4 regions of the Pseudoduganella sp. R-32 genome follow, and region 1 is predicted to be linked to each of the others. Evidence: riboswitches for the same ligand, from Rfam matches in the RefSeq annotation. Region 1 holds a riboswitch; each other region holds the start of a gene.

Region 1 (3,183 bases):
TGCGCAACGGCCTGATGGTAACGCCGCGCGGCTACGCCAACAAATACGACATGCAAGAGGGTGGCGCGACGCGCGAAGGTGAGCGTGCAGGCCGTTCCCTGTCGACAGGCCTGCTGGGATGGCTCGATACGCTGCGTGCCGAACACGAAGCCGGTGCAAGCATTGAAGAACTGGCTGCGCAGTACCGACTGCCCGCCGACTATATCCGCGCCACGCTCGACGAGCCGTGGGAAGGCGAGACCAGCACCGAAGCGGAAGGGAGCGAAGCATGAGCGACACCCCGGTAAAACCAAAGATCAGCAGCTACCACCGCCACCTGCTGATTTGCACCGGCCCGCGCTGCACTGCCGACGGCCAGTCGCAGGCCCTGTTCGACAGCCTGGGCGACAAGTTCAAGGCCGCGGGCTTGAACGAAGGCGAACTGCGCGTGAAGCGCAGCCGGGTAAGCTGCTTCGCGGCCTGCAAGGGCGGCCCGATCGTCTGCGTCCAGCCGGACGGCACCTGGTACTACAATGTCACTCCCGAGAACATGGACCGCATCATCGACCAACACCTGTGCAATGGACAGGCCGTTGAGGAAATCGTGTTCCATCAACAGTGAGAGTAGAAGTGCAAAGCAGTTTTGACCAGGCAGCGATTGATGCCGTTTATCGTGTAATTGCCGAACGGCGCGACGTGCGCCACTTCGTACCTGGTGCAATCGATGAAGACCTCCTCATGCGCCTGTTGGCAGCGGCCCACCACGCGCCAAGTGTCGGCCTGATGCAGCCCTGGCGCTTCATCCGCATCCAGAGCCCCGAGCTGCGCGAGCAGATGTATCGGCTGGTTGACGAGGAGCGCCGGGCCACCGGCGCCGCTCTCGGCGACCGCAACGAAGAGTTCATGCGGCTGAAGGTCGAAGGCATCCGCGACTGCGGCGAAGTGCTGGTGGCGGCCCTGATGGACCATCGCGAAAAGCACATCTTCGGCCGCCGTACATTGCCTGAAATGGACCTGGCCTCGGTCGCCTGCGCCATCCAGAACATGTGGCTGGCCGCCCGTGCGGAAGGCCTGGGCATGGGTTGGGTGTCGCTGTTCGACCCGCTCAAGCTGGCGGCCTTGCTGGGCATCCCCGCTGGCGGCAAGCCGGTCGCCATCATCTGCCTGGGCCACGTCGCCGGCTTTTATCCCAAGCCGATGCTGGAGCTCGAGGGATGGGCCATGCGCGGCAAACTGGCCGACCTGGTTTATACCGACCGGTGGCAGGATAACAACAGTGCATAGCGTATAATCGCCGCCGTTTGGTGCCTCGCGCGCGTTCAAGCGTGCAGTTAAACGGGAAACACATGGCCGTGCTGGTTCAGCCGGCAGGCCAGGGTGTGCTGCCCCCGCAACGGTAAGCAAGCATCGTTCTCCAACGAAGGCCGTCTACACAAGCCACTGTGCGCAAGCATGGGAAGGCAAGACGGTCCGCCTTGCCAGCCCGGATACCGGCCAGACAGGTGGTGCACGCATCGGGAAGATGCGCGCGCTGTTCGGTCGCGCTCACGGGGAGGTGGGCGGGATTGCCGATTCAAACATCCATAATGAAAAAGAAACTGATCCCCATGATCGCGGGGGCCTTGTGTGCTGTCGCGCAGGCACAAGAGCAAGAGACACCAGCCAGGGTGTACGTCGTTGGCCACCACTATGACAATGGCATTCGCACTTCCGACGCAGCCAGCGAAGGAACCATCACCTCAGCACTGATCGCCAACCGGCCTGCCTTGCGGCCCGGCGAGATCCTTGAATTCGTGCCGGGCATGATCGTCACCCAGCACAGCGGCGACGGCAAGGCGAACCAGTACTACCTGCGCGGCTTCAACCTGGACCACGGTACCGACTTCGCCACCTTCGTCGACGGCATGCCGGTCAATATGCGCACGCACGGCCACGGCCAGGGCTATACGGACCTGAATTTCCTGATTCCAGAACTGGTTGGCCGCATCCGCTACCGCAAAGGCCCCTATTACGCAGACGAAGGCGATTTTGCATCGGCCGGCGCCGCGCATATGGGCCTGTCCGATAAGCTGAACGAATATTTTGCATCGCTGACCGTCGGCGCGGATAACTATCGCCGCGGCGTAGTGGCGAATTCCACCGAGGTTGGCAACGGCAACCTGCTGTATGCACTCGATTTGGGCCACAACGACGGCCCTTGGCAGATGCCGGAAGCGTTCCACAAATCGACGGGTGTGCTGCGATACAGTTCGGGCAACAGCGCGGAGCGTTTCAGCATTACCGGCATGGCTTACAAGGCCGGCTGGCACGCGACCAGCCAGATCCCGCTGCGCGCGGTACAGGACGGACGGCTGGATGAATTCGGGGCAGCCGATCCGAGCGACGGCGGACGCACCGCGCGCTACAGCCTTTCCGCCGAATGGCGCAAGCGCGCGGGCGACACGCTGACGGAGGCGCACGCCTACCTGGTGCGCAACGATCTCTCGCTGTACAACGACGTCACCTATTTCCTCGACGATCCGGTCAACGGCGACCAGGTGCTGCAGACGGAACGCCGCAAGATGACGGGTTTCGACCTGACCCAAACCTGGTTCGGTCAACTCGGCCAACGCTCGATGGAGAACAACATCGGCGTGCAGGGGCGCTTCGACCGCATTGCGCCAGTCGGGCTGTACGCTACGACGCAGCAGCAGGTGCGGCATCCGATCGCCGAATCGCGCGTTACCGAGGCGAGTGTGGCCGCATGGTTCCAGAGCACTGTGCAGTGGACGGACTGGCTGCGCTCCATTGCCGGCGTGCGCTACGACAGCTACCGCTTTAATGTCGGCAGCTCCATCGCGGAGAACAGCGGGAAGGTGAATGATCACATTGCATCACCCAAGATCTCGCTTGTGCTCGGGCCCTGGAGCAAGACGGAGTTCTTTGTGAACTACGGCGAAGGCTTCCACAGCAACGATGCGCGCGGTACCACGGCACGCCTGTCGCCACGCGAACGCGAGCCTGTCGATCCTGTCACGCCGCTGGTGAAAACGCGCGGTGCGGAAGTCGGCGCCCGCAGCGAGTTCGTGACCGGCCTGCAAAGCTCGGTCGCACTGTGGCGCCTGCGTTCCGGGTCCGAACTGGTATTTTCCGGCGATGCCGGCGACACGGCGCCGAGCCGCGCCAGCAAGCGTTCCGGCGTCGAGTGGAACAATCACTACGCCG
Region 2 (3,183 bases), 750 kb from region 1:
TCAAGCAGCGCTTCCGGCGTGGCCGGCAATTCGCCGACCGTGTAGCCGGCGTCCTTCAGGGCGTGCAGCATGTCGAACAGCGAAGCCGGCACATCAAGGTTGTCGGCGCCGATGTTCTGGCGGCCCGGCGGGTGATTGTAGTACACCAGCGCCACGCGCTTGTCGCGGTTGGATTTGGCGCGCAAGGCCAGCCAGCGCTCGACGCGCGCAGCCAGGCGCTCCGCTTCCGCCGCCAGTACTACCGGCGGGCGATTCTCGATGCCGGTCAGCTTGTCGCGCTGCGGCTCGCCCAGTGCCGCCACCACGATGGGCTGGCCGATGCCCTGCAGCTCGGGTAGCGCCACGCGGTACTGCACCGAATCAGGCGGCAAGCCGTCCGGCGACAAGCGCCATTGCATGGCGGTGCGGTCGGACAGCCGGATCGCCTTGAACAGCGGGATATCGAGCTTCTTGAATGCCTCGCTGACGGCTTCGCGCCCTTCGGCGGCGCCCACCACAAAGTCCTGCAGCACCACCATGGCGGCCGGCACGGCAGGCGCAATCAGTTCCGGCAAGCGCTCAAGCGCCTCGCGCGAGGCGCCGCCCCAGCGCGGCAGCACCTGCACGCATTGCTGGCCAATGCGTTCGACTTGCTTGCAGACGGCATCGGGCACCGTGCCATCCATGTTCGACAGGTCCAGCACTACCACGGTAGGACGCGCCTGCAGGCCTAGCTGCGCCGCCCTGCCCCATGCCGCCGCGTCGTGCAGTTCGCGCTGGCCGGCGCGCAGGCGCAGCGTCGGTTCCGGCTGCGGCTCGGCCAGGGCGCGCGAGGGGTCGAGCAGGTGCGCAAGCAGCGCTGCCGTGTTGTCGCGGCCACCGGCCTGCCAGACCTGGCGCGCAGCCAGCCACTGGCCTGCCGCCGGTCGCGCCCTGGCTGCCTGCAGTGCCGCTTCCGGCGGCTGCTCGGTCGAGAGCTGGCGCAGCGTTTCAGGCGAAAAGCCCTGCAAGCTGCCCTGCCGTCCGCGCGACAGCAGGCTAAGCGTGGCCTCGCCATTCATGGCCAGCACGCTGGCCTGCGGGCGGGCATGGCGCGGCAAGAATTCCTTCAGGCGCCGGGCCGGGTCGCCGAACAGCGATACGGCCAGGATGCTGTCCGCCTGCGCCAGCCACTGGGCGGCTTGCTTGTCGTCGGCCGCCATCCATTGCGCGGGCGTGCGCAACACGATACGGTCCTGGGGATGGCCGGCCAGGTGGCGATGGGCCGCCTCGATGGCGACAGGCGCAGCGCGTTCGGTCACGATGGCAAACAGCACGGCGGCGTTGGCACGCGCGCAAGCGAACGCACATAGCAGGACCGTAATGGTCCGGGCAAAGGTAGTGGTAGGCACAGCAGGATTCCGAGCACGCAAAACCACACCCCGGGCTTCGCACAATCAAAAGTGACCGGCCGGTCTTCTGGCTCGCCTTCTTCCTCCGCTGGCCTGGCCTTCCCGTGCGATGCACAGTGGCGTTGGTCAGCTTCGTCCGGCTTACAGCAGCGGGGGCTGCGCCGGACTGGCGCAAGATGGCTATCCCGCGCGGCACCGGCTTCCCGTTTCACCTCCCGGCAGGCTTGCAGGAAGGCACCAATCACATAACGTGCGTCATTCTAACAGACTGCACTTGGCCAACAATCTAGCCAGAAGAGCAACGACTGTTGTTATAAAGATCCACTTCTTAGAAATGATTGGTAATTCGTGAGAATTAGGTATTTACTGCTAAGTACGCGTCAAAGAACGTGTCTGGGAGAGTAAAAATGCATAACAAGACAACATTACAAGTCCTGGCAGCCGCCTCCGGACTTGCGGATGAGCGCATCCAGGAACTCTGGGAAGGGGCCGATATGTATGCCCGTGCCCAGGCTGGGAATCCGGATTCGCCGCGCTACCAGCAAGTGCTGCATGAGCGCATGGCGGCCATGGTCGAACGTGAAGTGGCCAAGCGCCATGCCGCGGACGGCGAGCCCTGGGTGCTGGCTGACGCCCACCTGGGACAGATTGAAGTGTCGCTGTCCGACGCCCTCAAGGCCTTCGGCGGCCGCACGCACCACGTTATCCATTAGCAAGGCAAAGCCGCCCGCACGGCTGTGAACCGCACCCCGATCCCGTGCCGTCCACAATGCGGCGCCTGCTGTACGGCGCCCGCGATCTCCAGCCCGATTCCCGGCATGCCTGAAGGCAAACCGGCAGGCGTGCCCTGCATCCAGCTCGATTCACACATGCGCTGCAAGCTGTATGGCTTGCCCGAACGCCCCCTCGTGTGCGTGGAATTCAGGGCCGACGAAGCAGTGTGCGGCGAGTCGCGCGAGCAGGCCATGCGCTGGCTGGGTTGGCCGAAGCTGTAAAATACTGGCCCACCATGAGTTTCCAATGCCGCCCAGCCTGTGGCGCCTGCTGCACGGCGCCCTCGATTACGTCCCCGATTCCCGGAATGCCGAACGGCAAACCGGCCGGGGTGCGCTGCGTCCAATTGGGCGACGATAACCGTTGCAAGATCTTCGGCAAGCCGGAACGCCCGGCCTTCTGCGGCGGCCTGCAGCCTTCGGCCGAAATGTGCGGCGAGAGTCGGGAACAGGCGATGACGTGGCTCGCGGTGCTGGAACGCGAAACCTGTCCGTGAGCCGCTAGCGAACGTAGAGCGTTGCGAATGTCGAAGGAATTTCAGCCAGTTCCGCTTCCAGATATGGAACAGTCGCAATGCAAGTGACCCATTCCAGGAATCGATCTTCGCTGAAGTACGATCGAACCACGTCCAGCGTTGCCGTTCGGGCAGCCTCAGGGACAAGCGCCGCTACCGGCGGCGCGCCGCTGTCGTCTACAACCGTCAGCCGGGCCTCGAGACAATGACTCCATTCCCAACCGATGTATGGTCGGGCTTCCAGCGAAAATTCAGATGGCCACCGCATTGTGTCGTTCAGGATCCCATGCGCACCAACCAGCCAGACGACGACCTGCGCGCGCCAGTGCGGTGAGGGGATATCGAACACGGAACGCAGCCAAGGCTCGACTAAAGACTCAGGCAGATATTTCAGGCAGAAGAACATCGAAGCGGAGAAATCTCCACTGGCATCCCACCAGAGCCAGACACGGTTCGGGTTGTCGTTTGATTGACGCAGAATATTCCCGATAGCGATGTCGGTGCCGTTCCAGCACATGCCATCCA
Region 3 (3,183 bases), 1.9 Mb from region 1:
CGGCGCCCTGCGCATAACCAAGGCCGATTTCAGCATCGTGCGAAGTCTGGGTTTCCAGCGGCTTGTTGGCCTGCGGAGTGAAGCCGTTCTCGTCGGAGTTGGCGACGCGGTAGCTCTGGCCAATCTTGGCCCACGCTGTCAGGCCCGGCGCGGCAAGCATGCTGCCCTGCACTTCCCAGGCGTTGTTGGCTTGCTTCACGCTGTAGGTGGCGGTGGTGAATGGCACTGGATCGATCGAATCCTTGTCGAACAGTTCGCGGCGCACGCCGGCGGCCAGGCGGAATTGCTGCGGGCCGGAGAACTTCATTTCGTCGCGCAGGTAGAAAGCCTTGCTGCGCTGGCTGGCGTCGGCGGCGGAGAAGGACGCGGTGGTGACGCGGTTCCAGCGGCCGAAGTCAAAGCCGGCGACCAGTTCATTCAGCATGCCGTCGAACTGGCCAAGGTGGCGCACGCGCGGCGAGAACTGGGTCTGCTTCGTGTCGTAGGCGGAGCTGGAAACGCCCCATGGACTGAAGTAAGTGGCTTCCGCTTCCTTCTTGCGATGCGACAGCTCCGCAGCCAGGTCGAAGGCGCCTACCTTGTGCTCCCAGGCGGCGGTATATCGGTCGCTATCGAGCTTGCCGAAATCGTTCGGGGTCAGGGTCTGGCGCGGATTGGCGTTGAATTGCGCTTCCGTCAGGCTGCCGGCGAAGCGCTGGTCCTGTCGCGCGATGTCGGCACGCAGCGAGAAGCTGCCCACGCCGGTGCTGAATTTCACGCCGCCGTCAAGGCGCGACTGCTTGAATTCATTGTTGTCGCGGTAGTTGTCGGAGCGCTGGTGGCCGGCCGACGCGTCGAAGGCAAAGCCGTCGAAGCCCTGTGCCACGCTGGCGCGCACCTCGCCGCTGTCAAACTGGCCCAGCTCAGTGAACATATTGCCGCTGCGCTCGCCGGCTTGCGGGCGCTTGGTGGTGATCTGGATCACGCCGCCGGTGGCGCCTTCGCCATACAGCACGCTGGCGCCGCCGCGCATGATGTCGATGCGCTCCACCATGTCGATCGGAATGGTGGACAGGGTTGCGCTGGACAGCTCGTTTTCGTTCAGGCGCACGCCATCCAGCACAATCACCACGTTCTGGTCGCTGTTGGTGCCGAAGCCGCGCAGGTCGAGGCCGAAGTCGGGGCTGCCGGTCAGGCTCTGGCGGCCGTACACGCCGCCGATCTTGCGGATCGCCTGGTTGACGTCGGACACGCCGGCGCGGCGGATGTCGGCCGCGGTGATGGTGGTGGCGCCGATCGGCAGCAGCGACGGATCGCTGGCGAAGCGGGAACCGGAAACGACAACGGTGTTCGATTGGGCTTGGGCCGCTGCGGCAAAGCACAGGGCAACCGCTGCGGCAACGGCGCAGCGCGAAGTGATGAAGGTCATGGCAAATCAGTAGAAAGAGTATCCGCCTGCGTCCCCGCAGCCGGAATCCACAGAAGACGAACCCTGCGCGGGCGCGCTTCCACCTCCCTGGCCGGTATCCGGGCTGGCAAGACTGACCGGGCCACCTTCCTGCAGCAGCAGTGGCTAATTGGCGCGGCCTGCCGTCTCAATGACGGCGCTTGCGTACCGTTGCGGGGGCAGCACATTGCGTTTCCCGTTTAACTGCCTCCATGAACAGGAGGCGGGCACCAAGGCGCCGCCATTATACGCCGGTTAAAGTTGGCATAAAAGTTTGGCAATCGGCCGCCACCCGGGCTATATTTTGGTGTTGCAAAAAACCTAATGGAGTCTTATGCGCATCACTCACCTTTTGGCCGCGGCCGCCCTGTTGGGCGGGGTCGCGGTCCAGGCCAGCCTGTGGGCCGGTGGCGCGACGTCCGCCACCGTGCCGGAAGCCGGTAGCGGCATCGCACTGGCGCCAGCCAAGGCGGCCGCCGTCATGCAGCCCAGCGCTCCCGGCGCCTGGGGCGGCATCCGCACCGGCCAGGAGGCCACGTTGTCCGACCGCGTGGTGGACTACCAGATCGAAGCCAGCCTGGACCCGGTCAAGCACACCATCGACGGCAAGCAGCGCCTGACCTGGCGCAACCGCAGCGCCGAACCGGTGCGCAGCGTCTACCTGCACCTGTACCTGAATGCCTTCCAGAACGGCTACAGCACCTTCCACACCGAGGAGCGCAAAACCGGCAGCGGCATTCGCAACAGCGCCCTGAGCAAAGATGGAGAATGGGGCTACACGGAATTGCGCAGCGTGCAGCAAGGCGGCGCCAAGGTGCCGTGGACTTTCGTGCATCCCGACGGCGGCCCGGCGGCCGACCAGACCGTGGTGCGCCTTGACCTGCCGCAGGCTGTCGCAGCGGGCGCCAGCACCACGCTCGATATCGCCTTTTTCGACCAGCTTCCGCGCGTGATGGCGCGCAGCGGCTACTTCGACAGCTTCCACCTGGTGGCGCAATGGTTCCCCAAGATCGCCGTGCTGGAACTGCCGGGCGAACGGGGCGCCACCGCGGTGCGCTGGAACGCGCATGAATACCACGCGGAATCCGAGTATTACGCGGACTTTGGCAGCTATGACGTCAAGCTCACCGTCCCCAGGGAATATACCGTGGGAGCCACCGGCGAACTGCAGGGCGCCCCGCAGGAAAAGGACGGCAAGCTGACCCACCATTTCGTGCAGGGCGACGTGCACGATTTCGCGTGGACCGCCGACAAGCGCACTGCGGCACCGCTGACCGGCACCTGGACCGGGCCCGGCAGCCCGCAAGTGAAGATCACCGTGCTTTATCCGCCGGAATTCGCATCCAACGCGGCGCCTGCCTTGCAGGCCACCAAGGATTCGCTGGACTACTTCTCGAAGACCCTCGGCCCCTATCCGTACAAAACCGTGACTGTGGTCATTCCTCCGCATAACGCCAGCGAAGCGGGCGGCATGGAGTACCCCACCTTCTTCACTGTCGACAACTTTGCCGGCCTGAAGCCGGGCACGTTCGCATCGGCGGCGCTGGATTTCGTCACCATTCACGAATTCGGCCATGGCTACTTCTACGGCATCCTCGCCAGCAACGAGTTCGAAGAGCCGATGCTGGACGAAGGCCTGAACGAGTACTGGAACCAGCGCATGCTGCGCGATACGGGCCGCAAGGCCTACCTCACGACGCCGTTCCTGCGCGCGATCGGATTTGCGCCCACCATCAAGGGCTTCGAGTTCGAACGCC
Region 4 (3,183 bases), 470 kb from region 1:
GTTCAGCAAGCCGTAGCCGCCCAGGCGGTTGCGGTTGGCCGTATCGTCGAAACGGTAGCCGGAAAGCTGCCACTCGGCGCCGGTACTCAGGCTGCCCGCAGTATATTCCAGCGCTAGGTTGCCGTGGCGCTTGGCGCGGCGCACCAGCAGCTTGCCGCTGATGTCGTCCTGCGGGTTCTGCAGGTCGGCGCTCGCGGACAGCGTGAAATTGCTGCCCAGCTGCTGGCGTGCCGACAGGGAGATGCCTTCCAGCGTGGCCTGGTTGACGTTGTAGGCGCAGCCAAGGCGGAAGCCGGGCAGCGGACAAGGGGCGATGTTCACCAGCAGGTCGGTCAGCTTGTTGCGGTATGCCACGGCGCCCAGCGCTGTGCCGCCCTGTTCGAAGTGGACGCCTATTTCGCGGTTGCGGCCTTCTTCCGGGCGATTGGCCGGCAGGCCGTAGCCGGGGTAGTACAGCTCATTGAACGTCGGCGCGCGGAAGCTGGTGCCGTAGCTGGCGTTGACGCGCAGGCCCGGCGTGATGCGGTAGCCGTAGCCCAGCGAGCCGGTACTCTTCGAACCATACTGCGAGCTGTCGTCGTTGCGGGCGGCGGCGGCCAGCAGGTGGTCGCCGCGCTTCATGTTGTAGCTGGCGGCCCAGGAAGTGGTGCTGCGCTCACGCACCAGGGCGGCGGTGTTGGATTCGATTTCTTCCTTGCGGTGTTCGGCCAGCAGCTGCAGGCTGTCGGTGCCCAGCGCGATATCGTTCTGCCAACTGAACTGGGTCTGCTTGGTATCGATCTGGCTGGCGGTGGCGGCAAAGCTGCCGGACTTGTCGCGCGATTGCGCGGCTTGCGTCGTCATCTGCCAGGCGTCGCTCAGGCGGTTGCGCGAGTAAAGCGCGGCGGTGTCGAGCTTCTGCGTGCTCCAGGCGCGCACCTTGGTGCCGCTATCGTAATCCGCTTCCTGGTCGCTATGCAGGAACTGCACGCCCAGCTCGTGGCCGGGCGCGACCTGCCAGGCCAGTTGGCCGTTGGCGTGCTTGCGGTCGTAGCCGTCGTCATCGCTGTTGTAGCTGGAGCTGGCCGGCAGCGTGGCGGAGAAGCCGCCGGAGCGTTCCTTGCCCGCGCTGAGGGCATAGTTGAAGGCGCCGGCGCTGCCGGCAATGCCTGCGGTGCCGGATCGGGTGCCGTAAGTGCCTGCCAATACGCCGGCATCGATCGCCGGGCTGCCCTGGCCATTCTTCGTGAAGATCTGCACCACGCCGCCGATGGCATCGGCGCCGTACAGGGTGCTCAACGGGCCGTACACGACTTCGATATGGTCGACGGCGGACAGCGGAATGGCATTCCAGGCGGCCGCGCCGCTGCTGGCGGAGCCGATGCGTACGCCGTCGATCAGGACGATGACCTGGTTGCCGTTGGAGCCGCGCAGGAACACGCTGGCATTGGTGCCCGGTCCGCCGTTGCGGCTCACTTCGATGCCGCGCTGGCGCTGCAGCAGTTCGGTGATGGAGCCGGCGCCGCTGCGCGCGATTTCCTCTGGGCCGATGCTGAGCGTGTCGCTGATGATGTCGCGTGCTGCTTGCGGCGTGCGGGTGGCGGTGATCAGCACGGAATTCAGTACGGCAGCCTGGGTTTGTGCTTCGACGGCAGGTGCGGCAACGGCCAGTGCCAGCGACGCGATGGCCGCTTGCCGGGTAAGGGGAAAGGACATGACAACTTTCGTAACGAGCCGCCGGCCCACGTCCCCGTAAGCCGGCATGAACAGGAACGGGCGCAGGGCGCGTTCCCACCTGGTCTGGCCGGTATCCGGGCTGGCAAGTCTGGCGGCCTGGCCTTCCCATGCTTGCGCACAGTGGCCGGGAGGTCGCTGCCGCACATTGAAGGCGGCACTTGCTTACCGTTGCGGGGGCAGCACACGTTGGCTGTCAGGGACAGCGCCGTGTTTCCCGTTTAACTGCATTCGAGAATTCGATTGCGGGCACCAAAACCCCGCCATTATACGGACTTGGCTGGCCAGGACAAGCGAAGGATCCCGCAATACTTGATGTGGTTTGGCCTGGCGGCCGCCTGCTGCAAGGGCTCACCGGCGGCGATGGCCGCCATCAGGCGCATGGTGCCGGCGTGGCAGACGACAATGGCGTCGTGCTGCAACTCATCGAGGAAGGACTGCACGCGGCGCGCCACCTCGCGCACGGTTTCTCCGCCGCCAGGGCGGTAATCGAGCAGGTCGGCGGCCCAGGCATCGACCTCGGCGCGCGCGACGTCGGGCCAGCTGCACAGCTCCCAGGCGCCGAAATCCATTTCCACCAGGCGCGGGTCGGACGTGAAGGCGCCCAGCAGGGAGGCCAGGGCCGTGCAGCGCCGCAGGGGGCTGGAGTACAGGCGGTAGCCGCGGGTGAGGGCGCTGGCCAGTTGCGGCGCCAGGGCGGCGTGGCCGGCGGCCAGGGCGTCCGCTGCTGCCGGAATGTCGCTGCTGCCGTAGCACAGGCCGGGCGCGACATCGGGCTGCGGATGGCGGACGAGGATCAGTTCCACATGCAGGCCAGTGCCGCGACGTAGAACACGGCTTCGGTCAATTGCTGGACAGCGCCAAGGCAGTCGCCAGTATAGCCGCCCAGGCGTTGCCGGAACTTGCGCGCCAGCCAGAGCGTCGCCAGCAGCATGCCGGCCAGGCCGGCGCCCAATGCAGCCGGCGGCAGCCAGCCCACGACCAGCGCGCCCGCCGCGGGCAGCGCGGCCGTCAGCGTCGCGATGGCGAACTCGCCGCCGCGCATTTCCTGCGCCAGCGGCTTGGCCTTGCCCTCCGCGCGCGCATACTCCATGCGCCAGATCAGCGAACAGGCCATGAGGCGCGACAGCGGATGGGCCGCCAGCAGGGCACCAAGCACCGCCAGCTTCGGCATGCTGGCCAGCGCCGCCACCTTGGTTGCCAGCATCAGGCCGATGCCGATGGCTCCATACGCGCCGATGCGCGAATCCTTCATGATCTCCAGCACGCGCTCGCGCGTGTGACCGCCGCCCAGGCCATCGCAGCTATCGGCAAAACCGTCCTCGTGGAAGGCTCCGGTGGCATAGATGCCGGCGGCCGTGGAAAGCAGCACGGCAAGCAGCGGCGGCAGCACCAGCGCCGCCGCCGCGTACACTCCGCCCGCAATCGCCGCCACCACCAGTCCCACGGCAGGGAAGTAGCGCGAGGCAT

Evidence for each region. A riboswitch is a leader RNA that binds a small molecule or an ion and turns the genes downstream of it on or off. The one in region 1 is predicted to bind cobalamin.
Region 2: another riboswitch for cobalamin. It lies ahead of ACN9MU_RS29825 (cobaltochelatase subunit CobN); the one in region 1 lies ahead of ACN9MU_RS01760 (TonB-dependent receptor).
Region 3: another riboswitch for cobalamin. It lies ahead of ACN9MU_RS10635 (TonB-dependent receptor); the one in region 1 lies ahead of ACN9MU_RS01760 (TonB-dependent receptor).
Region 4: another riboswitch for cobalamin. It lies ahead of ACN9MU_RS31085 (TonB-dependent receptor domain-containing protein); the one in region 1 lies ahead of ACN9MU_RS01760 (TonB-dependent receptor).

Annotation. Positions count from the first base shown of each region.
Region 1 is NZ_CP183987.1:380,422-383,604, forward strand. It holds gene cobJ (precorrin-3B C(17)-methyltransferase) at 1-272, shown strand, start outside; gene ACN9MU_RS01750 ((2Fe-2S) ferredoxin domain-containing protein) at 269-601, shown strand; gene bluB (5,6-dimethylbenzimidazole synthase) at 610-1,263, shown strand; cobalamin riboswitch at 1,266-1,492, shown strand; gene ACN9MU_RS01760 (TonB-dependent receptor) at 1,566-3,183, shown strand, end outside.
Region 2 is NZ_CP183987.1:6,498,070-6,501,252, forward strand. It holds gene ACN9MU_RS29825 (cobaltochelatase subunit CobN) at 1-1,370, opposite strand, end outside; cobalamin riboswitch at 1,411-1,627, opposite strand; gene ACN9MU_RS29830 (hypothetical protein) at 1,778-2,083, shown strand; gene ACN9MU_RS29835 (YkgJ family cysteine cluster protein) at 2,123-2,365, shown strand; gene ACN9MU_RS29840 (YkgJ family cysteine cluster protein) at 2,380-2,640, shown strand; gene ACN9MU_RS29845 (hypothetical protein) at 2,645-3,183, opposite strand, start outside.
Region 3 is NZ_CP183987.1:2,319,704-2,322,886, reverse strand. It holds gene ACN9MU_RS10635 (TonB-dependent receptor) at 1-1,408, opposite strand, end outside; cobalamin riboswitch at 1,481-1,676, opposite strand; gene ACN9MU_RS10630 (M1 family metallopeptidase) at 1,761-3,183, shown strand, end outside.
Region 4 is NZ_CP183987.1:6,782,219-6,785,401, reverse strand. It holds gene ACN9MU_RS31085 (TonB-dependent receptor domain-containing protein) at 1-1,695, opposite strand, end outside; cobalamin riboswitch at 1,765-1,985, opposite strand; gene ACN9MU_RS31080 (histidine phosphatase family protein) at 1,980-2,519, opposite strand; gene ACN9MU_RS31075 (adenosylcobinamide-GDP ribazoletransferase) at 2,510-3,183, opposite strand, start outside.